Oligoflexus sp.: one gene and its partner. The protein of the gene in region 1 binds, or shares a complex with, the protein of each later gene. Links are inferred from orthologs where the notes say so. Each region holds a gene or a part of one and is shown in the gene's direction. Other genes may lie near its edges. The genes, in order: uvrA and mfd.

Region 1 (12,882 bases):
CCTCATCGTCACGGCAGTGATAGAAACGGGTCTGGGCCTTCGGAATCCAGCCGTCCTTGAAGTGTGCGTTTTCGCCTAAAAGACGACGCAGAGTCTGCGCTTCCACAGTCGTCGGCTGCGGCAGGATGAAGTCCGCGATGAACTCCGCTTTGAAAAGAGCGGACGGTGCGGACGGCAAAACTTTCAAGGCCTCTTCATAGGTCTTGCTGCCGTTCAAAGTCTTCTTCACCTCATTGGGATCGATCGCGAAGACCTTGTTCAGATCAATTTCGGGCGCCAGATACTGGGCATACGAAAGAGTCAGGAAAGAAAGGTTCACAGGATTGACCGCGGGCAGAGTCAGAGCTTTCATTGCGGTCTGCTCCAGCTCATAAGGCCCCGCACCGGCTGCCGACGCGACGACCTGGAACTCGGTCGAATACTGCGTTTCTATCGCTTTTTGCAGGGCTATCGTCGCATAAGCGCCTTCCGAATAACCGCGCAGGAAGAGAGGCCCGACCTTCAAACCGTTGGCCGCGATGAATGTCTTGGACGCGCGCAGCATCTCGATCAGAGCTTTGGGATAGGCATTTTTAAAGAGATAGGGATGCAGAATTCCAGTGCTGCCGCCGTAGCCGATCTGATCGGCGATCACGGTGATAAAACCCTGGGATGCCTCAAAGATCCCTTCCTCCGGCTTATTGCTCGGCGCCTGCGCTTCACCCGTGATGGTCACGTGCTGCAGGCTGATCCACGGGAAAACCGGGATTCGAATCATCGGCACGATCACAAGGCCTGTGGCCTTCACGGGATTGTTGTTCATATCCGTCGTGCGATAATAGAGGCGATAGATATCGACGCCGGTTCGCGCTTTGACGCCCAGCGCCGCGAACTTCTGATCGAGCTGATCCTTCGGAACGTTGGCCAGCTTCACCGCCATCAAAAAGGATGAGGGCTCGTTCGCAGTGGACTGCACCTGAAGGTCACGGGCCGCTCCGGATTCCTCGGTTTGATCCGGCAGAGGCTCCTGGCAGGCGCAAAGACCACTGAACAGGACAAGGCTGAATAAAAGCCTTTTCGGCCAGGTTTGCATAATGACTCCATGAGTGAATGCTCATGGGACTCATCGGATTTCCTTGAATTTATCTGAATAATAGTCCTTTTCGCCTAGGGAATCGGGGGCTTGTCTTACATTATTACAAGTAATGCAAAATACGGCGTTCCATAAGCGGATCGACTGATCCTGTCCCGACTTTGCCCCGCTTTACTTCCAGCGATTATGGAACCAGAAGTAATGTTCGGGGTGCTGACGGACGATGCCTTCGACGACATCGTTGAAAAGCTGGGAATTCTGCAGAATATCCTCGGACACCTGGCCTTTGTTATGAACCAGCTGCAGTTCCGGCTCACAGCTTACGACATGACGGCCAAAACCCAGGCGATGAATATGCACGGGGACGATAGGCGCAGGCATGCGACGCCAGATGGCCGCAAAGCTGGTATTGGTCTTCGCCGGATGTCCGAAGAACGGCAAACGCGGCTCGCCGGGCCTTGCCTGGTCGATGATGAATCCCACGATTTCCCCGCGATTCAGCACATCACGGATGCCGCGAAAGCCATCGCCTTTCTTCTCGCGCTTGATCCAATAAAGGCCATTGGCCGTCCGCAGTTCCTCGACGAAGCGATTCATACCGGCCGAACCGATCGTCTTCATCACCGCATAGACCGGCGCGAACTCGCGGGAAACCTTGGCCGCCATGGCCTCCCAGTTGCCCATATGAAAGCAGAGCACATAGACGCCCTGACCTTTGGCCAGAGCCGCCTTGAGGTGTTCCCCGCCGCGGACCTCGACATCACGCGCCAAAGGATGACGTGAGGAGGCCAGTGTCTCGAGCAGGGTCTGAACGAAGTTAAAGACAGCCGCACGGGCGATCGTCAGCTTTTCCGCAGGCGTTTTGCTGGTTCCGAAGGCACGATCCAGATTCTTCAGCATCAGAGCGCGACGCAGGCGAAACAGATCGAACACGATAAACGTCAAAGTCGCAGCCAATCGTTCCAGGGATTTTGGGGACAAAAGGCCGAGCGTTCGGGAAAGCAGTTGCATCAGATAATACATGTCAAGAGGTCTCCCAAAGGCAGGCGGAGGAAGTGGGCCATAGCTGCCATGAATTAGCGTCCCCGTCCAGGAAAGTCCAACGAAAACCTGCTGGATTTTTTGTTTGTACAAAAGTATGGTTGACCCGTATTTCGATAAAGGATCTACTCATGACCTCCGTCCAGCCTCACTATGTCGCATCAGCGGCACTTGAAAGTGATGAACTTGTTGTCCGCGGCGCGGAAGAGCACAATCTCAAACATGTCTCCGTAAGTGTGCCGAAGAAAAAACTGGTGGTCTTCACCGGCGTGTCCGGTTCGGGCAAATCCAGTCTGGCCTTTGATACCATCTTCGCCGAAGGGCAAAGGCGTTATGTCGAATCCCTGTCCTCCTACGCCAGGCAATTCCTGGGGCAGATGGACAAGCCGAAATATGAATCCATCCGCGGGCTCGCGCCGACCATTTCCATCGAACAAAAATCCGCCAGTAAAAACCCGCGCTCGACCGTGGGCACCATCACCGAAGTCTATGACTATCTGCGGGTGCTCTATGCGCGCGTGGGTGTTCAGCACTGCTACAAATGTGGCAAGAAAGTGGGACGCGGTGATGCCGCCAGCATGGTCCAGCAGATTCAGGATATGCCGGAAGGCACGAAGATTCTGATCCTTGCGCCTTTGATCGAGCATCGCAAGGGAACGCATAAGGATGTACTCGAAGTCCTGCAATCCCAGGGCTACGAACGCGTGCGCGTCAACGGTTCGGTGGTCAGCATCACCGATGTACAGGACCTCGCGAAGCATAAAAAGCACAGCATCGAAGCCGTCGTGGATCGTCTGATCATCAAAGCGGGTTCGAGTTTCCGGCAGCGCCTGACTGATTCCGTCGAACAGGCTCTGAAGCGCGGCCAGGGAAAAATCATCGTCCATTCTGAAGGCGGCACCGATCTGCGCATGAGTGAAGAGCGCAGCTGCTGCGGCATCGCCTACCCCGAACTGGATCCGCCGCTCTTTTCCTTCAACGCGCCGGCCGGCATGTGTACGACCTGCAATGGCCTCGGCACTGTCGTCGCCATGGATGCGGAAAAAGTGATTCCGGATCCTTCGCTTTCGATTCGTGAGGGTGCGATCGTGCCCTGGGCCTCCTACTTCAAAAATGGCGACGGCAAGGAAGGCGGCTGGAGCAAGGAACGCTTCAATGCCATGAAAAAACAGTGGGGCATCGATTTTGACAAGCCCTGGCAGAAGCTCAGCAAGAAACATCAGAATCTTATCCTGCACGGCGAACCCGGCAAGTCGCTTTCCGTCAAATGGAAGGGCGCGCGCAGTGAAGGCACCTGGGAAACGGAATATGAAGGCATCCTGAAGAGCATGATGCGGCGCTATCTGAGCACGCAGTCGGAGAGCATGAAGGAGTGGTACGGCAAATTCATGTCCTCGCAGGCCTGTGAAAGCTGTGAGGGACGCCGTCTGAAGCCGGAAGTGCTGGCCGTCTATGTGAATGAAAAATCCATCATCGAACTCTGCCAGATGTCGATTGAAGACTGCCGCGCGTTCATGCAGAAGCTGCAGCTCGGCGACAGTCAGCGGATGATTGCCAAGGAACTTTTGAAGGAAATCCAGGCCCGTCTCAGCTTTTTGGTCAACGTCGGCCTTGGGTATTTAAGCCTGGATCGCAAAGGCCCCACGCTGTCCGGTGGCGAGGCCCAGCGTATTCGTCTCGCCTCCCAGATCGGTTCGGAACTGACGGGCGTTCTTTACATCCTGGACGAACCCTCCATCGGTCTGCATCAAAGGGATAACCAGAAACTTCTGAGCACCCTGATGCATCTGCGTGACCTCGGGAACTCGCTGATCGTGGTCGAGCATGATCAGGAAACGATCGAGGCCGCCGATTGGATCGTGGATTTCGGACCAGGCGCCGGAACTGAAGGCGGCCATATCGTGGCCAGCGGACCATTGAAAGCAGTCCTGAATGAAAGCAAGTCGCTGACTGGCCAGTACCTGAGCGGCAAACGAAAAATTGAAGCCCCCGCCCAAAGACGGCCGCGGGATGAGAAGCGCAGCATCGTGATCGAGGGCGCGCAGGAAAATAACCTGCAGAATATTGATGTCAGCATTCCGATCGGACTTCTGACTGCGGTCACCGGCGTCTCAGGCGCGGGCAAGTCCACTTTGATCAATCACATCCTTTATCCGGCTCTCGCTAAAAAACTGCATGATGCGGATGTGGAAGTCGGCCGTCACAAAAAAATACGCGGCCTGGAGCATATTGATAAGGTCATCAACATCGATCAAAAGCCGATCGGTCGAACTCCGCGCAGCAACCCGGCGACCTATACCAAGGTCTTCGATCTGATTCGTGATTTTTATGCGATGCTGCCCGAATCGCAGATGCGCGGCTACACCAAGGGTCGTTTTTCCTTCAACGTCAAAGGCGGACGCTGCGAGCCTTGCCAGGGTGATGGCTTTATCAAGGTCGAGATGCACTTTCTCGCCGATGTGTTTGTTCCCTGCGAAGCCTGCAAGGGCTCGCGCTTCAATGCGACGACCTGCGAGATTCTTTACAAGGGTCACTCCATTGCCGACATCCTCAAACTCTCCGTCCGCGAGGCGCGCGATGTCTTTGCCAATCACCCCAAGATTGTGCAGGTGCTCGATACGCTGATCGAGGTCGGTCTTTCCTATATCTCCCTCGGTCAGTCCGCGACCACGCTATCCGGCGGGGAAGCGCAGCGGATCAAGCTCGCCCGTGAGCTCGCCAAGCGCGATACCGGCCGCACCCTTTACGTTCTGGATGAACCCACGACAGGTCTTCATTTCCAGGACATCGCGCATCTTCTGGATGTGATCCAACGCCTCGTATCGGCGGGCAACAGCGTGGTGGTGATCGAGCATAACCTCGACGTCATCAAGTGTGCCGACTGGGTGATTGATATCGGCCCGGAAGGGGGCAAGGCAGGCGGTCAGCTTGTGGCGCAAGGGACCCCGGAAGAGGTGGCTCGGGTCAAGGACTCGCATACGGGGCGTTTTTTGAAGGACATTCTGCGCTGATCAGAGGCCGATGGCGAGCGTGGTCATTTTCGTTTCCGCGTTCGCCCCGGCCGCCACCCGCATCCGAGCTGCGTGCGGGCCGCGACCCAGTTCATCCAGAACCTCGGCATGTCTTTGCATCAATTCTGCAGCGGGCAGCTTTGCGACTGTCGGCAAAAGGCCGCAGATGAAGTCACAGAAGCCATCGTCCAGGCGAGCCCAGAAATGCTTCGCCAGCTCCTTGTCCCCGCCCAACTTATTCAAGGACTCCAGGACCATGATTTCATCCGGTCGATACATGGTCCAATGGGCCAATGTCACCGCGCTGAGCGGCGTCGGATGCAGGATCTTGATCATCTGCAGCAGATCCTGCGGCTGAAGCTGGGGCAGGAAAGCCTGGGCGTGGAAAGGAAGATCGAAAAAGCGCTGCAGAAATTCGTAGCGCTGATGCTGCAGAGCCAGGGGCACGATCTCAGGTCCGGCGTCCAGGCGGTTCAAAGCCTGCAGAGCCTGATCCACCTGCCCGGCTTTCAGATAGCACTCACTCGCGCGGCGATACAGTTTATAATCCTTTTCGGCCTGTTTTTCAAAACAGCGGGCCGCCTGATCCGCCTTGCCATCCCGCAGAAAAAATTCGCCAGCCTTCAGGTACTGACCGTTGCGTTCATACACCACGGCCGCCCGGTAGGGAACACCCATGCGCAGAAGAATGGCGCAGGCCTCGTCGATGAGGCCATGGGATTCAAGCAGGTCGATGGCTTTCCTTTGAAAGTTTATGGACTCAAAGAGCTTCGCGGCCTCGACGAACTGCTGCAGTTCCGCCAGCTCCTTGGCCCGCAAATAGATTTTTTTCTGTTCACTGCTCAGCTGAGCAAAGAGGTCGGTTTTTCGTACTACAAGTGGAGCAGCCTTCGCCTGCGGTTTGCGAAGTTCCCCGACTTTTCTCTGGACCTTGTCTTTGTGCGTCGCTTGCCAGAAATAAACCACGATCCCGCGCAGGAAGAGGTAGACGAGAATGCCGATCAGTATGGTGGCGGGCAAAAGATATTTGGCCAACACGCCAAGGTCCAGAATAGGTATTTTCACAGATGCATACACCTCACGATTGCTTTTTCATGCCGGGACCATTACCTTTTTCTTTTCTTTTTGAAAAAGGATCTGATGATGAAACTTTCTGCCAAATGCATGCTCCTCTCGGTTTCCGCTATGTCACTACCAGCGATGGCTCAGGAGCAGGGAGCATCCTTCGAGAACTTTCTTCTTTCCAGCCCTTCCATTGTATCACCTTCTCAGTATTATCAGGTGAAAGGTGGCCGTTTTGAAGCTCTGGCGGGCGTTATCAAGTCCACGGATACCGACAAGGATACGGATACCGACACGGACAGGAATGGTACGCAGCTGGGTGCAGGTTACGCGCAGGCCTTGAGCAGCCAGCTCGTGTTGGGGGCTCACGTAAAGTATGCTTCCGACACACGGGACGTGACGCCTGACGATCTGGAAACCACTGCCACAGAAATTCGCCCCTCGGTGGCCTTCAGTGTGTCGCCACTCTTCACCCTGGGCGCCAGCATCAATATCAACACGGGTAAACTCGAACAAGGAAGTGCCAGTGAATCCGTGAGCTATAATACGTTCACATTAGGTGGAACTGTGCATCAGGAGCTTCTTGAGGCAAGCCTCGCCTTCACAACCTCGGCCGAAGATGACGAAAAGCCTTGGAACAGATCGCCCCAGACGATTACTGTTCATGGTCGTTATAAGTTCATGCCGGTGCTGGCTCTCGGCCTTCGCTACGAGCAGGCGGATTGGCCTGGAGTTCAGGCTTCTGGCGAGCAGCCGAAAGATGAAACAGAATCCAGCTATGCCGTGATTCTGGAATCGGCCGTCAGTGACAATTCGCGTGTTGAAGTTGCGTTCATTTCGACGTCGAACAGCATCGGCACCGATGGTGACGACACAACTGAGATCTTCCTGGGCGGTGGTTTTGACCTCACACCCAATATGGAACTCGGTGGACAAATCCGCTTTAACTCGGGCGAGTCTGATTCAACAAAATCCAGCGGCACCGACTTTGCCCTGACCCTCAGCATGATGAACTAATCCCTCATCACAAAAAAAAGCCCCTGGAGCGCTCCAGGGGCCTTTTTTTCGTCCTCAGCTTACCAACCGTAATTCGGTTTGGTCGCAAAATGATGGCGACTTGTTATCTCCCGGATAGTCCCGGTCTGCGAGCGCATCACAATCGAATGCGTGGTCGCGCCGTAAGGCGTATACCGCACGCCGCGCAGATAGGATCCATTGGTCACGCCGGTCGCGATGAACATGACATTCCCTTTGGCCAGATCATCCATTCCATACACACGGTTTTCATCGGTGATGCCCATGGCGCGGGCTCGCACGCGTTCGTCGTCTTTACGGAATTGCAGAACGCCTTGGATTTCCCCACCGAGACAACGCAAGGCCGCCGCCGCGATCACACCTTCCGGGGCGCCGCCGACACCCATCAGAACATCGACACCCGTTCCGGAATCCGCGGTGGCGATCGCCGCCGACACATCACCATCGCCGATCAAACGAATACAGGCACCGGCCTGGCGAACTTCGCCGATCAGTTCCTGATGCCGGGGGCGGTCCAGGATGATCACGGTCAGGTCTTCCACTTTTTTATGCATGGCCTTGGCAATACGCTGCAGGTTCCAGGTCGGTGTTTCATTGATATCAATCACCCCGCGTGCCGCAGGTCCCACGGCCAGCTTTTTCATGTAGGTATCCGGCGCGTGCAGAAAGTTTCCATGCTCGGCCGCCGCAATAACAGCCAAGGCCTCGCTGCCGCCTTTGGCGGTGATCGAAGTGCCTTCCAAAGGATCGCAGGCGATATCAATGCGAGGTCCGCCCTTGCCGACCTTCTCGCCGATATAAAGCATGGGTGCCTCGTCGCGCTCCCCTTCCCCGATTACAATGGTTGCGTCAATTTGCATGGAGTCAAAAGCGCGTCGCATGGATTCAACAGCTGCATGATCGGCTGCGTTTTCATCCCCGCGTCCAACCCAGCGCGCCGCCGATAGGGCAGCCGCTTCGGTCACACGCACAAATTCCAATGCCAAGTTACGATCCATAGCCCGTTTCCCTTCTTAAAGACCTACAAAAATGTGAACTCCACTTTGTTCCTAGCTGATCTGCCGCAAGGAGTCAAATACGAGGGCCCGGACCGCGGGGTAAAGCCCGGGTCATCGGTCCACGTTCTGGTGGCTTTAGGGGCGTGGGCTGTGAACGTCTGTTGCCTGGCTCATTCGCCGGTCAGACGGCTGATCAGGAGGGCGCGATCTTTGCGAAGATCACGCTGTTCGTACAAACTGAGGCTTCCGTTTTGATCCGTATCATAGCGGCCGAGAACTTTTTCCCAGGCCTGAATGAGCTGACGTCTTTGATCCTGGAGCGGGATGCGATCCAGTTCGGTTTTCATAAGCGGTCCAAGGCCCTGCAGCATGCTCACGCATTCGTCGATCTGCAGAAGTTCATCGGCGCCGGCCGCTCTCTCAAAAAACGAGCGGTCAAAAGCATGCGAGAGTTTTTCACCCGGTGCCCCCAGGATCGCCGGATCCATTTTCAGGGTCTGAAATTCAGGGGGCGACAGGCTTCCATCCTGATCCAGATCACCCTCGGCAAAAAGGGAAGCGGTCATCAAGCGAAGGCGGAATTCCGTAAAATTCGCCTGATAGTCAAACGCGGAAAATGATCCTGGCCCCACCACCAATCCCGAGGCGGAATCCAGACTGGGACTTGCCTGCGTGCGGGAGTAGGCAAACACGTGCTGCAGATAGCGAGCCGCAAAGAAGGCCTCATCCGGCCCGACCACACCCTCGGACGCGTCGCCCTGGGCGGATTCGCTGGCCGCGTCCTGCGCTCCAATGGCTTCGTCCTGCTGCTTTTGCGGCGCCTGGCAGGCAGTGATCGCAAGGCCGAGAACGAAAGAACCGATGTGTCGATTCCGGTGGAACATGGTTGCAGACTCCTTTGTCTAAAGACGTATCGGAGTGCGCGTCCGAATTTTGAAGAGGAGCGCGGCTCCGCACTCTTTCTTATGGGAAATCAGGAACCTGCTCAAGCTCGCCGCGAAATCATTTCAATTCTTTCCGCACATCACGATTGGGCGAGCTTCGCATGCATGTCGCGGTTTTCCTGAATGCGCGTACCCGGCTTTCCGGCCAAGGCTTCGGCCACCATCGACCGGGCCACATCCTTGGCTTCGATCGGTTTCCAGCTTTGCAAAAAGCGCGGATAAAGCGGCTCGAACCAGCGATAGGCCTTGATCGAAAGATGCTCCATCAGCCTTTTTTCCTCGCGTTCGCCCAAAAGAAGCGAGGGTCTATAGATCACAAGGGTCTCAAAACCCAAGGCCTTCAGGTCATCTTCCATACGGCCTTTGGTTCGCAGATAGAAATTTTTCGAGGCGGCATCCGCGCCGAGCGAGGACACGACATGAAACTGTTTCACGCCCTGTTTCCGTACTGCCTTGGCAAAGCGGATGGGAAGATGCCAGTCTATTTCTTCGAAAGCGGACTCGGAGCCGGCCTTCTTAATGGTCGTACCCAGACAACAGAATGCAGCATCCGCCTCGACATCCTTCAAAAGCGTATCCAGATCGGTCATGGAGCCGATGCGCTCCTTCCATTTTTGAACCTGGGGCACCTGCGCGCGCCGTCCCACGCTGGTCACCGCGGTGCAGCGTGGTTCAGCCAAAAGTTCCTGAATCACCCAACCCCCAACCAGTCCTGTCGCTCCCATTATCACGGCCTTCATGGTTCACCTCGCTGTAGCCTCATTTGGCGATCCAGTATACAATAAGCAGCATGACCAGGGGAGAGATTATGACGAAGCATGTGATTATCGTCGGTGCTGGGTTTGCCGGCCTGAATGCTGCGAAAAAACTGGGGCGCATGAAAGATATTCGCGTCACCCTTATAGATAAGCGCAATCATCATTTATTTCAGCCCCTCCTGTATCAGGTGTCGACCGCGGCTCTGAGTCCGGCCGACATCGCCGTTCCCATTCGCGCCGTGCTCTCCGGATATCAGAACACCAGCGTTCTGCTGGGACATGTGGACCGCGTGGATCTTCCAGCCAAAAAACTGGTGATGGATGGCCAGGACTTTACCTACGACTATCTGATTCTGGCGTGCGGAGCCAAGCACAGTTACTTCGGCAAAAACGAATGGGAAGGGGATGCCCCGGGTCTGAAGACTTTGGAGCAGGCCACGGAAATTCGTCGCCGCATCCTTCTCGCATTTGAAATGGCCGAGCAGGAAAAGGATGTCGAGAAGCAAAAAAAGCTGCAGACCTTCATCATTGTCGGTGGTGGCCCGACCGGAGTGGAGATGGCCGGTTCGATTGCCGAGATCAGTCGTCATACCTTTGCGCAGGATTTTAAAAACTTCAATCCTGCACGTACCCGGGTGATCCTGATCGAAACCGGACCGCGTATCCTCGCATCCTTCGCACCGACGCTGTCCGAAAAAGCCACCGAGGATCTGGAAAGACTCGGCGTCCATGTCTGGACCAATTCCCGCGTGACCAATATCACCGCCGATGGCGTTTATATCGGCAATGAATTCGTCGCCGCCTCAACGGTCGTCTGGGCGGCCGGTGTGGCTCCGACGGGTGTGAATCAAACCCTGGGTGTCGCGCTGGATCGCGGCGGCCGCGTGATTGTGGAAACCGACTGCAGCCTGAAGGATTATCCCGAGGTTTTTGTCCTCGGGGATCAGGCGCATTTTCCCGGACCGGATGGCAAACCCTTGCCCGGCCTCGCCCCTGTGGCAAGCCAGCAGGGAAAATATGCGGCCAAGGCGATCAAAGCAAGACTCAAAGGCCAGACCATCGAACCCTTCCGTTACCTCGATAAAGGCGCCATGGCCACCATCGGCCGCAACAAAGCCATTGCGGAAATGGGCCCGATCAAGATGAGCGGCATCATCGCGTGGCTCGCCTGGCTTGTGGTTCATATCTATTATCTGATTGGCTTTAAAAACAGGCTTTTGGTGTTCATGCAGTGGGCCTGGTCTTATCTCACCTATAAAAAAGGCGCGCGCCTGATCCTGAATAAGGAATGGCGCACGCATACGACGCCCAAGTAACAGCGTCGTCGGGATTCAGAATTGAACAAAGCGGGCGAGAGCGGACAGAAACGCTCTTCGCGGGAATGGCGAGACCCCTCCGTCAGCCGTGGCAATGCCAGCCGGAATCGTCACACCCAGATGGTGCTGCCACAGCACACCGACCGTTCGCGTCGCATAAGGCTTTTGCAGGGGGTTGAGCCTTTGATGCAGGCCTGGAAAAAAGCGGCCGCGATGAACAGGGACGAATCCATCATTCATTTCCAGACCACTGCTCCTGACGATCTGATAGAAATTGGTGCGACTGAGCTGAAGATCGGGCGAACCGACATCATAGGACAGGTGGTTTTTTCCTTCGAAGACGACTTGGTTACGGCGCGATGCATCCATCATCGAGGCGTTAACGCTGATATAGTCGAGGTCCTCGGGCAGGGTGTGGGTTCGGAACCAGTTTTCCATCTGAGCCGTCGTCATCACCTCAGTCCCCTCAAAAACCTTGGCGACGAAAAGCTGAAAGCGACGCAGATTCTCGCAGTATTCAGCCACCGGCTTGCTTAAGCGGAAAAGATCATCGAAGAGAACGCCCTTCAGAATCCCAAGCGCAGCTTTCAGTTCAATCGCTTCGGGTTTGATACCCTCCCATGCCAGCTCCTCGGGACCGCTCAGGGCCTGGCTGTCCTTGATAATTTCCGCGATGGCGTCTTTCCAAACCCGGGCATTGTTTTGGACTTTAGACCAGCGCCGCGCAGGGCTTTCGCCGCTTTCACACGACTGCAGCCGATCCCCGATCCGGGCCAGGGTCGTGACGGGAAAACCCGCGGGAGGATCCTGAGGATCAGCGAGTGGTGTCCCGAAAATAGGGGCACTGAGGGATACAATGCCTGCAATACGCGAAGCCCAGCGCGTTGTATGTTTCAGCTCAGGCAGGCGCGAGACCACCTCAAGAGCCACATTCGTACCACGGGAATAGCCGAGGATATACACCGGCCCTTCCAGCGGCGAAATTCGGTCGAGCTGCGTGATGCGTTCAATCATCACATCGGCGTTATCGGCAAGGCTCCCGACGGATTCGAGGGATCCGCGCAGGGGCGTCATGGCAAAAAGCTTAAGCTTCACCTTTCCGTTCGCATCATCCAAACTTGCGGCCGCTATCTGTTCCGATAGAGGGCTCCTGACCCAGCTATCGTCCATGACACTGTAATGGCGAGCCCAGCGCTCCTCGTGCGACGCGCGCGCCAGAGTTTTCCTCCAGGCCCGTTTGAATCGGCTGTCGGCAGTAAAGATATCCTTGTAAGGGGTGATTTCGGCCAGTTCCGCAATATAACCCGGGAAAATAATGAACGTAGGCTGGGGCCCCGCGGGCTCGGGTGGGGCGGGAAGAAAGCCGGTATGCAAACTTTCCTGGAGCAGGGATGAGGGTTTGAAGCTCTGCGCCTGCTGGTCGCACATACGCATATCCTGGGCGCTCTGATCACAGCGTTCCAGAAAATTCGCGTACTCCTCGGTTAAGGGAAAATGCAGACGCTGGATCGAACTTTCGTCCATACCCAAGTGTTTGAGTTCCTCCGCATAAAGACTACGAAAAAGCGCCGGCGCATCGAGAGACGCGGGCAAGGCCAGGGCCGTGGCACCAAGGACTGAAGAAGAGAGCATGAGACTCGTGATC
Region 2 (14,724 bases), on another replicon or contig:
GTGCATCCGATTGTGGAGAATCTTTTTTATCCGCTGCCCTCGGTCGAGCTGGACCGCATCCGGCCGGTGCTGGCCGGCTTTCTCTTTCTCATCGGTCTTTGTTTGAAGTTTGGCCTTCCTCCTTTTCAGCAAGGGTTTGTGGATCTCATGGATGTCGTGAGGCCCGAGGATCATCGGCGCTGGTCGCTTCAAATGCGCTTTGCCATCATCTTCGCAGCCTGGCAGCTGATGCCGGCCATCCTCGGTGGACTGAGCCCTTTCAATCAGCAGATTTTTGCGGCTGTTTTGATCCTGGGCTGTTTGGCATCAGTCCTTGTTTCAGGCGTGCAGGCGAGCGTGCAGCGGAGTTTAAGCTATAAAGGAAGCCTTTTGCTCCTGCCGCCGATCCTTTACTTCCTGTTCATGGATGCGCGCGCGGGTCTGGATGGACAGCATACTCTTGGGGTCTGGGTCCTGACCATTCTTGGATTTTTAGCCCTAGGCTGGCTTTATCAGGACTGGCCGAGAAAGGAGCTGCCGGACGATCATATACTTTTGTGGAGCGACCGGGATTCACCCTGCGGCATCGCGGGCTGGTTTATGCGCCTTCGGATATGGACGGCCTGGAGCGTGCTGAGCACGTTCGGGTTCGCTGCTCTCAGCGCTGCGCAAGGACGATGGGTAATCAGTCTTTTGCTCCTGCTTCTGGGCCTCGGTTCAGCCGCGGCTTCACTGCAGCAGCTTGGGATTGCAAGTTGGAAACAGCAGAATCTGGGATCTTAAATATGCGGGGGGCGTATGCATCCAATCCTGTTTCAATGGGGCAGCTTTGTCGTTCCGAGCTGGCATGCATTCTTTGTGCTGGCTGCCCTTATGGGTTGGTGGACGCTTGGTCTTTGGGGGAAGCTCGCCTGGCCTGAGGGTCAGGCAAGGTCCTTGGATTCGCTGTTTCTAATCGCTTATATCGCGGGATATACGGGCGCGCGCGGGCTTTCCATAATTCTGGAAGGGGAAAGCCTGAGCGGGTTCTTTGAGCTCGGCAGCATGACGCTTTACGGTGGAATTCTGCTGGCCGCGTTTGCGGCCATACTTTATGCGCACTGGAAAAAACTTTCCATCATTCGTCTGGCGGATCTGACTCTGCCGTCCCTCATGCTTGGCATTGCCATTGGTCGCATCGGTTGTTTCCTGAATGGTGATGATTACGGCCTGCCCCTTCCCAATCAATCCGAGATACCGTTCTGGGCCGTGAAGTTTCCCAACCTGAACGATGAGCTTTACCGTTATCCCGTGCAGCTCATAGAGGCAGCGGTCTGCCTGACCATTGCAGGTTACAGCTGGTCAAAGCGAACGCTTTTAAAGCGGCGACCCGGAGAAATCGGAACCATAGGGATTGTCGGCTATGCGATCACACGCTTTGTTTTGGAGTTCTACCGCGGGGATGATCGCGGGCAGATATTTACGGATTATTTGTCACCGGCCCAGATCATCAGCATCCTTGTGATCCTGGCCTGGGCCGGTGTTTTGGTCTTTATGCGCTACGTGGCGGCTTCGGGAAAGCAGGGGAAGGCTTAGCCTTCAAGCTCGATCAGAAGGTCACCTTCCTGAACAAGCTCGCCTTTGCTGGCGAGAACCGCCTTGATTTTGCCTCCAACCTTGGCGCTGATCGCATACTCCATTTTCATGGATTCGGTCACCATCACCACCTGGGATTTGTCCACGCTTTGGCCGGGAGTCACCCGCACCTCCAGGATTTTTCCAGGCATGGGCGCCCCGATATGAAGTGTGTTCATGCTATCGGCTTTCGGGCGGTTTTTACCCGGGGCCGCGACGGATTCATCCAGAATCTCGAGCGTCCTTGGATAACCATTCAACTGGAAGAAGACCCTGCGCACGCCGTCGCGATCCGGCTCCGTGATGCCGGAGATGCTGATAATCAGGGTTTTTCCAGGCTCCAGCTCCACTTCGACTTCGCGATTGGTGGGAAGGCCATAGAAGAAGACATCGGTCGGAAGGCCCGCGACATCTCCATAGTCCCGCATATCCGTGAGGTATTCCTTGAAGACTTTCGGATAGAGCCGGTAGGAAAGTACATCGCGATCATGCGGCGCGGTTTCCAGAATGCGGGTCAGTTCAGCCCGGGCTTTGTCGAAGCTGTCATCATTGGTAACAGGCGGCTTTTCCGGAGCGGGGGGATTGGGTCCAAGGATGAGGGCGCGCAGCTCGTCATTGAATCCACCGTAGGGCACGCCCATGTGCCCTTTGAAGAAGCTGATCACGGAGTCGGGATAATCAAGCGCCGGCTTCCGTTCCATGAGCTCCGGCCCTGTCATGCCATGCTTTTGCAGAAGCAGGGCCATGTCGCCCACGACTTTCGAGGACGGCGTGACCTTGACGATATTCCCGAAAAGAGTATTCACCTCCTGATAGCGGCGGGTGAGTTCGTAGAACTCTGTGGATTTCACACCCACCTTCTGCGCCTGATCGTAGAGGTTACTGTACTGCCCGCCAGGGATTTCATGTTCATAAACATCGGTCGACGTCGCTTTGATGCCAGGGTCAAAGGCATGGTACTGAGCCCGGACAGATTCCCAGAAGCGGCTGAGTTCATCCAGATTTCGAATGGAAAGCTCAGGCGCGCGGTCGGTTCCTTCCAGACTCGCCACGATTGCGTTGATGCTGGGCTGTGATGTGAGGCCCGACATGGAGCTGATCGCACCGTCGACGATATCACAGCCCGCTTCCGCCGCGGCCAGCAGCATGGCTTCGGAACTGCCGGATGTGGCGTGCGTGTGCAGGTGGATGGGAATGCTGATGCTTTCCTTCAAAGCCTGGATAAGAATCGAGGCCGCGCGCGGACGCAGAAGGCCCGCCATATCCTTGATGCAAAGGATGTCCGAGCCCATTTTTTCCAGCCGTTTGGCTATGTTCACATAATAGGGGATAGTGTACTTGGTGTTGTTCGGATCCAGGATGTTACCTGTATAGCAGATACAAGCCTCGGCGATCGCACCACGCTTTTTCACTTCGTCCATGGCGACAGCCATCTGCTCAGGGTTATTGAGACAGTCGAAGATACGGAAAAGATCGAGTCCGGCTTCCTTGGTAAGCCGAATGAAATCACGGATCACCCATTCAGGATAATTGGTGTAACCCACCGCATTATCCCCGCGCAGGAGCATCTGAAGGAGGATGTTGGGGATCTCTTCGCGCAGATGGGCCAGGCGTTCCCAGGGATCTTCCTTCAAAAAGCGCATGCAGGTGTCAAAAGTCGCGCCACCCCAGCATTCGAGCGAGAAGAATCCGGGCGTGGCTTTGGAGTAGTAGGCTGTGGATTGGAAAATATCATAGTTTCTGAGGCGCGTGGCAAAAAGCGATTGGTGCGCATCGCGCATGGTGGTGTCGGTGATCAGGAGTTTTTTCTGCTCCATGATCCAGGACTGAAGGCCCTTCACCCCTTTTTGATCAAAGACCTGCTTGGCCGTAACGATGTTCTGCGTCGGCAAACCCTTGGTTTCAAGCTTATAGCAATCCGGCTCCCGCGGGTTGATCTTGGAGTGAAGTTTGTGCGGGTTGTTCACGGTGACATTGGCAATGTACTTCAAAATCTTGGTCGCACGGTCGCGAGGCTGCTGGATATCGAAGACCTCCGGATGCTGCTCAAGGAAGCTCGTATCAATGGTGCCCTTGGCAAACTTCGGATGCGAGACGATATTCAGAAGCAGAGGGATATTATGCTTCACCCCGCGGATCCGGAATTCATTCAACGCCCGGATCATCTTCTGCACAGCCCCGTAAAGGTCGACGCTATGCGCAGTGACCTTCACCAAAAGCGAATCGTAGTAAGGCGTGACAATGGCCCCGGAGTTGCCGAAGCCTTCATCCAGGCGGATTCCAAAACCCTGGGCCGGTCTATAGGCAAGGATCACGCCCGTATCAGGCGCAAAGTTTTTCGAAGGGTTTTCCGACGTCACACGGCACTGAATCGCAACCCCGCGCTGCCGCACATCGTCCTGCGAGCGGATGCTCATGGTCGGGTGATTCATGCTGCGACCCGCAGGGAGCATGATCGACATCTGCAGAAGGTCGACGCCGGTGATCATCTCGGTGACGGTATGTTCGACCTGAATGCGTGGGTTCACTTCCAGGAAATAATGCTGACCGTCTTCACCGACCAGAAATTCCACCGTGCCGACACCCACGTAATTCACGTGCTGACCGATTTTCACCGCATCCTTCAGCAGCGCCTCGCGGGTTTTGCTGCTGATGCCCAGGGCCGGGGCGACCTCGACCACTTTCTGATGACGTCTTTGGACCGAACAATCCCGTTCATAAAGGTGAATGATCTGCCCTGTCTTATCACCTGCGATCTGGACCTCGATATGCTTGGCGTGCTGCACATTTTTTTCCAGATACACCTCAGAACGGCCGAAGGAACTCATCGCTTCCGAGCGGGCTCTTTGAAAGGCCTCGACCAGCTCATCTTCGTTTTTCACCGCTCGGATGCCTTTGCCTCCGCCTCCGGACAAAGCCTTGAGGGTCACAGGATAACCGATCTCGGCACAGAAGCGGCGGGCCTCCTCCAGGGTTTCCACGGGCTGCTCGGTCCCGGGGATAACAGCCACGCCGGATTCCCTGGCAACCTGCTTGGCTGCCAGCTTATCCCCGAAAAGATTCAAGACGTGCGCTGACGGACCACAAAAGAGTATCCCGGCGTCGGCACAGGCCTTGGCGAAATCAGCGTTTTCAGATAGAAAACCATAGCCTGGGTGAATGAAGTCGATGTTTTTCTCGACAGCGAGTTCGATGATTTCCTGCCAGTTCAAGTACGCGCCCAGCGGGTCCCCTTTTTTGCCGACTTTATAAGCCTCGTCGGCCTTGAAGCGATGGACGGAAAAGCGATCCTCGTGGCTATAAAGGGCCACGGTTCGCATGTTCAGTTCGGTGGCGGCGCGAAAGATGCGGATGGCAATCTCGCCCCGGTTGGCAACCAGTAGACGTTTGTTCGCTATGACCTTGCCTTTTGTTTCCATCGTGTCCTCATAGGGATTGCACTCTGTGCGATACGCGGAGGGTGAAATTTCTTGTTTAGACTTCTATAGTATTTCTTGAGGTGTCTCAAGTAGCGGTGCTGGAGCCCTCGGGGTTTTTTTCAAAGTACGCACGACAAGGTGTGAATCAGGTGCAAGTGCATTCGAGTATATCAAGTCTTTACGACAGCCTTTTGGCTCCCGAACAGCTGCGGAAAAAGCTGCAGATCATGGGTTTGCAGGAAGGGCAAAAGTGTTGGCTGGCTTCGGCTCTGGCGCATCACTATCAAAGTTCGCAAAAGAGCGACGATGCGTGCCTTATTCTTGTCGTCGCGGATCCGAAGCGTCTGCATGAGTGGCAGGAAGTCTTGCGGGTCAACTGCAAGCTGGAGGACGATATCCCAAGCGTTCAGGCCCTTTCGCTCTGGGGCCTGCAGCGTCATGCCAATCAAAGTGATCTTCGTCATCAACGTATGCGTGTACTCTCGGGACTTCTTTCCACGCGGCAGCGCCTTAGACTCTGTCTTGTTTCATTCGCCGGGCTCGTGCAGGAAACCAGTGATCCCCAGCAGCTGCAGGAAGCTCTGCTTTATCTGGAAAAAGAGCAGGAATACGACGTGGATGCCCTGATCAGCCGCCTTCTGGAGCAGGGATATCGGCAGGTGGCCCAGGTCGAGGAAGCCGGGCAGTTTGCAGTGCGTGGGATGCTTTTGGATGTTTTCAGTCCCGCTGCCGAAGGCCCCATGCGCCTTGAATTCATGGCTGACACTTTGATCAGCATTCGGCGTTTCGCGACCGAGACCCAACTTTCGGAAGACCACCATGAGGGTTTTTGGCTCGCTCCGGTGTGGGAGGAGGTCCTGCCCAGGGAGCGGCGGGCGGCCGATGCTCAGAAACTTTATGAGGCTTTGCTCGATCAGGATTTGCATACATCTGATCGCCAGGGTCTTGTGGATGCCTTTGCCGCAGGGCATGCGATTGGCGAAATTCCGCTCTTTTTGCCCGTCTTTCGGGAGCGTCGCGGGGCCTGCCTTTTGGATTTCATGCGAGCGAAGGATCGACTGGTCTTTGTCGATTCGCTTGATGTCTGCCAGGAAAGGCTGCAGCAGTTTCTGCAGAAAATCCAGGCCGAATACCAGGATGATCGTTTGGCGAAGCGGCCATCCTTTGATCCGCATGAACATTTTCTTTCCATGGAACGATTCCAGGCGAAACTGGAGGCCGCTCCCTCTTCGATCGAATGGGGCCTTCTGAGCGAAAGGCAAGGGGTCGAGACCTGGCGTCTTGCGAGTCTTCTTCCCACCGATCTTGTGCCTCCGGCCGCCACGGAAAAGGCCAGCGTGAATTTTTGGATGGAGCGTCTGGCCGATTTCCCGAATGCCGCCCGCCAGGCTCTGATCCTGGTTCGGCAGGAAGAACATATTCTGCGCATGAAGAGCGTTTTGCAGCATCATCACATTCCCTTTTCCATACTCACGGAAAAGGGCGTGGAAAGCCTGGAATCAAGACCCAGGTGGAAGCATGCGGTCGCGATAGCGGTGGGAAACACACCGCAGATGATCTGGGAGGAACGCGAAGGCCTACTGATCCTGCCGGAGCATCAGATCTTCAGCGAGAACTACCAGGTCCCCAAAAGAAAGCCCAAGTCCGCCGCCAACGCCTTTAAATCCTTCAACGATATCGAGCCCGGAAGCCTTGTTGTTCACGTCGATCATGGAATCGGTCGCTACATCGGAATGCGGACCATGGAAGTCGCGGGTGTGAAGACGGATTTTCTGATTCTGGAGTATGCGGATCAGGATCGCCTCTATCTGCCGGTTCACCGCCTGAATCTTCTGCAGCGCTATGCGAGCAAGATTGATGAAGAGCTGCAGCCGTCCGTGGATAAGCTCCAGTCTTCAGGCTGGCAGAAGCGCAAGGCCAAGGCCCGCAAAGCCATTCGGGATATGGCGGATCAGCTTCTTAAGATCTATGCCCAGCGGAAATTGGAAAAGCGCGATCCCTTCAGTCCGCCCACGGATGTTTATTATCAGTTTGAAGCGGATTTCCCTTATGTGGAAACCTCCGACCAGCAAAAGGCCATTGATGAGGTGAATAACGACCTTTCGTCGGAACAGCCGATGGATCGCCTTGTCTGCGGTGATGTCGGCTTCGGCAAGACCGAGGTCGCCCTGCGCGCCGCCATGCGGGTGGCTTTGGACGGAGGGCAGGTGATGGTCCTGGCCCCGACCACGCTTTTGAGTTATCAGCATTACGAGACCTTCAAGGCCCGCTGTAAAAACTATGGAATCGAAGTGGGCGTTGCCAATCGCTTCGTCCCGGCCGGACAGATGAAGCAGACGATCACGTCCTTTAATGAAGGGAAGCTGGATATCCTGATCGGAACGCATCGGCTGCTTTCGAAGGATGTGAAGCCGAGCCGCCTCGGACTCCTCGTTGTCGATGAGGAGCAGCGTTTTGGTGTCGGGCATAAGGAAGCTATCAAAAACATCAAGGCCTCCTGTGATGTCCTGACTCTGACGGCCACACCCATTCCGCGCTCGCTGCATATGTCGCTGCTCGGGATACGGGATATTTCGGTCATCGCAACCCCGCCCACCGAGCGTCTTGCGATTCGGACCTATATCGCGCCCTTCGAGGACGAGCTGATCAAAAAAGCCATTGAACAGGAAGTATCCCGCGGCGGTCAGGTCTTCTTCGTCCATAACCGCGTCCAGGACATTGCCGAGGTGAAAAATTTCCTGGAAAGACTGCTGCCCGGCGTGAGTATAGCGATCGCCCACGGTCAGATGCAGGAAAACAACGTGGAATCGGTTATAATAGATTTCATTCAGCAGAAGTATAAGGTCCTGCTTTGCACGACCATTATCGAATCCGGAATCGATATGCCGAACGTCAACACCATCATCATCAACAACGCCGATAGATTCGGGCTGGCCCAGCTTTATCAGATGCGCGGTCGGGTGGGGCGTTCCAGCCGGCAGTCCTATGCCTGGTTTCTGACCAGAGGGGCTCTGGCGGATCGTGATGATGCGCGGCGGCGGCTTGAGATCCTGGCAGCCCATCAGGAGCTGGGAGTCGGCTTTCAGATTGCCAGCTACGATATGGAGCTGCGCGGCACGGGCAATCTTTTGGGTGGCGAGCAGTCCGGCCACATCGCGGATGTTGGCTTTGATATGTATATGGAGCTTTTGGAAAAGGAAATGGATTCGCTGCGGGGGCGGGATATCGAGCCCGAGATCGATCCGGAAATCAAACTGCCGGTTTCGGCCTCGCTGCCGGCGGCTTATGTCGCCGAAGAGAAACAGCGCCTTTGGCTTTACAAGACGCTTTTCAGTGCGCGGGATGTGGCGGAAGTGGAGAGCCTTGTGCAGCAGTCGCGGGATCGCTTCGGACCGCCGCCTGATGAGGCCCAGTGTCTGTTCCAGGTCGCTGCTCTCAAAGTTATTCTGCGAAAACTCCGCGTGCAGCAGCTGCAGCAGCTTCGCGAGGGACTCTTTGAATTGCGTTTTGCGCAGCTTAAAGAGGACCATATCAGACGTCTGACCGAAGCCGTGCAGAAGCATGCGGGCACGCTGAGCCTGACCGCGGATTTCCGTTTGATGATTCATCTGAAACAGGTGCCTCATGGGGGGAACCTGCAGCGCCTGATCGAGGTTCTTTTGCCTTTGACTCTGGAAGCCTAAGGAGGGTCCATGTTCAGGAAACGTTATGTGATTTTGGGGGCCTGGATCGGCTGTTTCCTGGTGGGTTACTTCACATGGAAGATCTTTCATACAGGCACCTTTTTCCTTGGCAAGCAGACGCAGGACGCCTCGCTTGAGGATCTTGATTTCACCGTTTACGTCGGTGACTACCTGATCACGCATCAGGATATCGAGTGGGAATACAATTTTTATTTGAAGCAGCTGAATGCCGCTCCAAGCCAGGAGGGGGGAAGCGGGGAAGCGCAGCCTCCGCAGAAGCCCATCTTTGAACTTTATAACAAGATCATGGCCGATCTCATCGAACGCAAACTTCTTTATCAGTTCATTGCCTCGGATCAGCAATTCAACATCAACGAGCCGAGCCGCTTTATGCATTGCCTTGAGCAGTGGACCAGCACCGTGCAGGGGCAGGGTGATCTTTTCGCTCATGAAAAAACCCGCAATCAGCTGAAGAACATGCTCTGTGAGAAGGATATCCTGGATCAGTACATGAAGGAGCGGATTGCCGGGAATATCAAACTGACTGAGCCTGAACTCAAGGAATATTATCAGTCGCACAAGAGTGAATTTCATGAGCCCGCTCGGGTCACCATACGCCAGATCGTTTTGGCGTCGGAATCCGAAGCGAAGAAAGTCAGGGCTCGGGTGAATACGAGCAATTTCGAAAGCATAGCCCGCGAGCTTTCCATTTCGCCTGAGGCCAAGGAAGGTGGCCGGCTTGGACCTTTTGCCAAGTCGGATATGCCCTCGGTTTTCGATGTGGCCTTTGAAATGGCGCCCGGTGAAATCCAGGGAATCTTAAAGTCAACTTATGGTTTCCACATTATTATGCTAGAACGAAAGTTCCCCAAAGCCGATCTGGGCTTTGAAGCCGCCAAAGGGCGCATTCAGGATATCCTGAGGAAAAAGCGAGAGGACGAGGAATATAAAAAATGGGTAGAAATGGCTCTCAACACCATACCAATCAAGTCTTCACGAGCGCTCTAAAGCGTCATATTGTCACTGCTATGGTGCTGCTGAGCAGTCCCGTGGTTTTGAGCGTTCCCACGGCCCCGGCTGCGGAGCAGCTGATCGATCGGCTCGCGGCGGAAGTGAATGGTCAGGCCATCACCGCCAGCGAAGTGCAGAGCAAGGTCGAGAAGGGACCTTTGGTGGAAGTCTCGCCCTGGCCCGCTCAGGAAAATGATCCACCTGCCAAGGTTGCGATTCAGGATCTGATCAATAAAAAGCTCATCATGCAGAAAGCGGATGAACTCGATATCGAAGTCACCGAGGAAGCCTTGAACGAGGAGATCAAAAGTTTCCTCGCCCGTCGTAACCTGACGCGCGAGCAGCTGATGGAAGCTCTGGGCCAGCAGGGAATGACCTATGACCAGTATCGGGAAGACTTCCGCACCCAGATGATCATCAATCAATTCCAGGGCCGTGAAATCCTGCCCCAGGTGAAGATCACCGATCGCGATGTGCAGAGTTTTTATCTGCGCAACTCGGGAACGATGGCGGAAAACATTCGCCTGACCCTGCGTCAGCTGCAGATCGCCGTTCCTCCCGGTGCGGTGGATGCTGTGAAAGCCGGTAAAAAGCAGCTCGTGGAAAAAGTCTATCAGGAAATCGAAGGCGGCATGCCTTTCGAGAAAGCTGTGAAGATCTATTCCGACAACGAATCCGCCCGCGAGAACGGTGGACTGATGCCCCAGGTCTTCCTGAAAGACCTTGCACCACTTTTCCAAAACGCCATCCGTGAACTCGAAGAAGGCCGCTACACCCGGCCCATCGAAACGCCCATGGGCTATTCGATTTTCTACGTCGCCAAGCGTGAGTTCTCGGGAAGCGATGAATACGTGAAGCTGAAGCCGCAGCTTGAGAACCAGCTTCGCCAGGAGGAGATGAACAAACTCCTGAGCAAGTGGCTGGAAACTCAGCGGCGGCGGTCGGATATCAAGTTGAAGGATAATGCTTAAGGTGTGTGCACAATGGAAACATTGGTGAAAGCCTGATTCGTTGTGTCCGTTTTATTGCTGCCAGCCGGTCCCACAACGATCGGAACGATCAGGTTCTTATAGCCACGCGCTGTATCGATGGGAAGAGCGTTCGATAGAGCCGCATTGGTCACGTCTGCTGCCAATGCGGGGATATTGTCCGTGGCGATTTCAAACCACAGCTTGTAGTTCCCATTCGGTACGATCACTCCCGCACGATTCTTCATATCCCAAGAGAGCTTGTCCACTGGTGGCTTGGCGACTGCGGTCAGCGTAGCGCCTGTGAAACCATCGAGCTGAGTTCCCGTCAGCTTTTGCCAGCGCCTGAGATACATGGCTCTGGGGCCGCTCGGCGTTGCGAACAGCGTTCGAACCAGAGTGTTATTCGCATCGGTGACAAAGACAGCCATGATGTTGGACGGCGCGTATCGCCCGGCAGGGACGGGGGCGACAGGGGTAAAGTCAACGACGACCTTCCCAGTGGCTGCCACGTTCGTCGCCATGGTCGGCGCCTGGCCTTGAGGGGCGACTGGCGATGCAGGGCTTCCAGGATCCTGCGTAGTGGTCTGAGGGCTTTCATTGCTGGCAGGGTCGCCCGTATTCGGCACAGGGGCCTGCACAGCTTCGGCTGCACGGCGTGTGACTTGATCTGGATTTGGTCTTGTTTCATTGCTGCAGGACAGCAGAGTTCCTAACAAAAGACAGTAAATGACCCTTGAAAGCTTATGGGAACTTTGCATGGCTGGATCCCTTGTTGAGCGGAATAGTCGTCGCAAGATTGATCTCTATCGGCTATTTTGCGATTCGCTCGAGGGAATTAAGCATCAAACCTGGCGTCATCAAATGATGGGAAATGCACGAAAATTTAGCATCAAAATCAGTGTGTTAAATAAATTATTTAAGATCAAAATTTCGAAGTCTCTCTTCGCGGTTCCCGATCCCTGGCACATTTATTGGAATATTGAGGAGGACTTTTCTGAGTTGGAGCATTTATGCTGCTGCGCTGTCTGATCCCGCTTGTGATACTTTCCGGTCTAGCAATGTCGATGCAGGGCTGTTACAGGCTGAGCAATCAAGCAGAATCATTGGCGCTGGACTGTGGAGTGGCCAAAGAGGAGGTACAAAAAGGCAAGTACCTCAGGATATCGGACTTCGAGGCTCAATCAGAGACCCGACTGTCAGCTTTGAATCTGCGTGTCGTATTTAGAGACGATGACCGGAAGATCTCTTATAATCTCCCAGTTACATCGAAAGGTTGCGTGAAGCTTCCTTCCGTGTCCGGGCAGGTTCTGATCAGTAGCAAGGATTCCCGATCTAGCGCTTTTTATGAACACCGAGCCAGCCTTTGGAGTTTCACCCAACCGGAGGTCACCCTGACCCCAAGTCCTGAGGTTAAGGCAAGTCTTCAGTGCGATCCTCAAGGAATTTTCGCCAACGCCAGGTTTTTCCAGCCCTTCAAGATTGAAGTCACAGGCTCGCTGGCTCCTGTCCGCATCACGATTTCCGCCTTGAATCAGAAAACGCGGCTGGAAACCGACTTATTTGTGAAAAATTGGGGTGCGACCCAGCTGTCTCTTCCCTTGCAGCTCGACGCAAGTTCCCTGGAGGAGGGAACTTATAGAATACGGGCACACATGGAAGATCCAGCAGATGGTTTCGATGCTGGTCCCCGCCCTCTGGTCCCGAACGAAAGCTGCGACCTCATTATCATACGTGCCAGCCCTTTATTGAGTTCAGCCTTTCCCGTCGATGAAAAGCTTAAAGTCCCCGTCTTCAAACCTGGGGATCAGTTGCCCTGGCAACCGGCTAATGTCAGCGACAGTCTCTTTGTATGTAAGGAAAAGTCCTCGAGCAGGGGAGAGAGGTCAGACGCAGGACAATGCATTCCGACAGGCGAGTGCGCTGTCCGCAGCATGTTCACGAAAGTTCGCAGCGTTGTTGTGAATGAATCGGGATTATTCGATTACTTTGTGTACACTCAGGACAAAGCAGAAAACGCAAGTCCCTTGCAATGCCAGACGCTGGCGGTCTCGACCGAGGCACCCAGGATCGAACTCCGGTGGAACAGAAGCCAGTGGAATACCGATGGCGGTGAGGTCATGGATCTTCCTTATGCGAATCTGGAGGCTCAGGTTCAGCTGACACATCCGCTCCTAAGCCAGGACGAGCTTAAGGAAAGACTTCAGTGCAAAGTCGAGTTTCTGCTTCAAGGGAATGACGCCCTCAAGGGCGATCGCGTTATCTGCACAAGCGGTCGATGCCAGGGTCAGAGCATGGGTGATTTCGTTCCTTGCGATACTTCCCTCTCGTTTAGTATTCAAAAAGCTTGGGAACAGAAGAACATTCAAATGTCCCAGATCAAACTGACAGCAAAAGTGGATGATGGGGCATCTCATTCCGAAACCGCTTCGGCCCGAGTTTGGCTCAATTCCAGTCGATGGTCTTTGAAGCCGGTAAAGGACGCGCCTCAGGTGTATCAACCCTGGTCTGTCCTTACCGATTCCAAGAGGAATTTTCTCTTCCTTCATCAGCAAAACAATGTGTATCGGGTTCAGGATGACCAATGGGCTCTGACGGCGTCCGACGATGCAGGACGTGCGCACATTCTGGAGTTCGTACAGAATCGTGATGGAAAAATTCTTGGCCTCGGCAATCCGGAACCAGCGTCAGGAACCGGAAGCAGGATTTATGAATGGAATGGGCGCACATGGGATCGGGTTCAATCGACCGAGTGTTCCGCTCTCTATAAGAGCAGCGTGAGCGAGATCCTCTGCGGCGTCGAGGATGCCATGGGAAGCGGCGTGACAACTCTGGCAAAAAGACGAGATAGCATCTGGTCTTTCATTCCGCTCAAGGAAGTGTCTGATCTTGGCAGAAATTTTCAAGTTTACGAAGATTCGAAAGGCGCCCTCTGGATCTACGGAAACTCCAAAGCGTATCGCCTTCAGATGGGCATGTCGAGCTGGGAAGAACTGATAATTAAGGACGAAAGCCGACTCTTGGAGGATCGCGACGGCATCGTCTGGATGGTTTCGAACGGTCAGGTGCGCGAAACAACCTCTGTCCAGCGTCTGGATGGTAAGGGCTTTGTCGAGGTGACTCTGCCGCCCGTAACCCAGGAGTTACGGGATCAGTTCCATCTCTCACCAGCAGGGGTGTTAACCTTTGGACGCTTTGTATGGAGTCCGAAAATCAATGGATGGGAAGCTTTGCCCTATCCATCTGATATTGTCGAAGCGCCTCAGACATACTACCCGCTCTATGATAACAGAGGGCAGGTGTGGTGGTTTGATAACTACGGGATAACAGGACTTCTCAATGGGAGTCGGGTTCGAATTCCTCTGAATATTTATGGTTTAAGCTGTTATGATGAGTCCACTCCCTGTAGTGTGTCGATCACAGGTGAGAAGACACTGACCTTGAGCGCCCTAAGAGTGTCTGATTCCTCTTATGGTACCTACGTCTTTCAAGTGAATTCTCTCTCAGCATTCAGTCTTGAAGATATGGGACTTCCATCCACAAAGGATTTTTACAGCGTCTGGTCAAGCCCTGGGATTCCCATGGAGCTGAATTTTAATTATTACAAAGGGCCCTTGTTTGGCCTCAGAGACGGCGTTTGGAAGCCTACTACAAAAGTCGAGCTGCCCGTGGCCAGCTTCGGATATCGAGCGCCGGATGGCAGCGTATTCTTAGTGAGTGGTTCTAAGATCTTCGTGTCGCGAGAGGATGGCCCGTGGGAACCGGTCGTTTATCCTGAAGAGCAAGCGTCCGCACCTGGGACAGGTGATTTTCAGACGTGGAGAGACATGGCTTTCTACACGCGAAAAGGTGGGGGTCATGTTCTGATTGCAAGGGATGCGGGAATTTTTTCTGTTCCTTACAGCGGTCAACTTCTTTTCCCTTTGGATGACGGTCTCTGGGGAACTGATGGCCAGGGCTTTGTAGGTTACAAGGACTTGAGCTTCTCCCAAAAATACCGAATCGACTACTCCGACTTTGATATGAAGTTCGAAGACGTGTTCTCAGCTG

What was found.
Region 2: the proteins of uvrA (region 1) and mfd are in contact, whole or in part, in a crystal structure (PDB 4DFC), measured with the Escherichia coli proteins. The link is inferred for Oligoflexus sp. from one-to-one orthologs.

Annotation. Positions count from the first base shown.
Region 1 is NZ_DASTAT010000041.1:18,273-31,154, reverse strand. What follows is about bases 1,883-5,324. They hold uvrA (excinuclease ABC subunit UvrA), read left to right. Parts: upstream 1,883-2,244; coding sequence 2,245-5,124; downstream 5,125-5,324. Other genes in these bases: VFO10_RS08675 (hypothetical protein), read right to left, coding at 5,125-5,324; VFO10_RS08685 (lysophospholipid acyltransferase family protein), read right to left, coding at 1,883-2,095. In the rest of the region: VFO10_RS08690 (hypothetical protein), read right to left, coding at 1-1,072; more of VFO10_RS08685, read right to left, coding at 1,244-1,882; more of VFO10_RS08675, read right to left, coding at 5,325-6,189; VFO10_RS08670 (porin), read left to right, coding at 6,310-7,203; glpX (class II fructose-bisphosphatase), read right to left, coding at 7,263-8,219; VFO10_RS08660 (hypothetical protein), read right to left, coding at 8,390-9,103; VFO10_RS08655 (NAD(P)H-binding protein), read right to left, coding at 9,244-9,903; VFO10_RS08650 (NAD(P)/FAD-dependent oxidoreductase), read left to right, coding at 9,972-11,237; VFO10_RS08645 (hypothetical protein), read right to left, coding at 11,253-12,882. UniProt on the Escherichia coli protein: The UvrABC repair system catalyzes the recognition and processing of DNA lesions. UvrA is an ATPase and a DNA-binding protein. A damage recognition complex composed of 2 UvrA and 2 UvrB subunits scans DNA for abnormalities.
Region 2 is NZ_DASTAT010000071.1:1,679-16,402, reverse strand. Bases 4,812-8,895 are described here. They hold mfd (transcription-repair coupling factor), read left to right. Parts: upstream 4,812-5,152; coding sequence 5,153-8,695; downstream 8,696-8,895. Other genes in these bases: VFO10_RS15685 (peptidylprolyl isomerase), read left to right, coding at 8,705-8,895; VFO10_RS15695 (pyruvate carboxylase), read right to left, coding at 4,812-5,012. Outside these bases: VFO10_RS15705 (hypothetical protein), read left to right, coding at 1-762; VFO10_RS15700 (prolipoprotein diacylglyceryl transferase), read left to right, coding at 778-1,554; more of VFO10_RS15695, read right to left, coding at 1,551-4,811; more of VFO10_RS15685, read left to right, coding at 8,896-9,703; VFO10_RS15680 (SurA N-terminal domain-containing protein), read left to right, coding at 9,649-10,677; VFO10_RS15675 (DUF2271 domain-containing protein), read right to left, coding at 10,674-11,435; VFO10_RS15670 (hypothetical protein), read left to right, coding at 13,452-14,724. UniProt on the Escherichia coli protein: Couples transcription and DNA repair by recognizing RNA polymerase (RNAP) stalled at DNA lesions. Mediates ATP-dependent release of RNAP and its truncated transcript from the DNA, and recruitment of nucleotide excision repair machinery to the damaged site.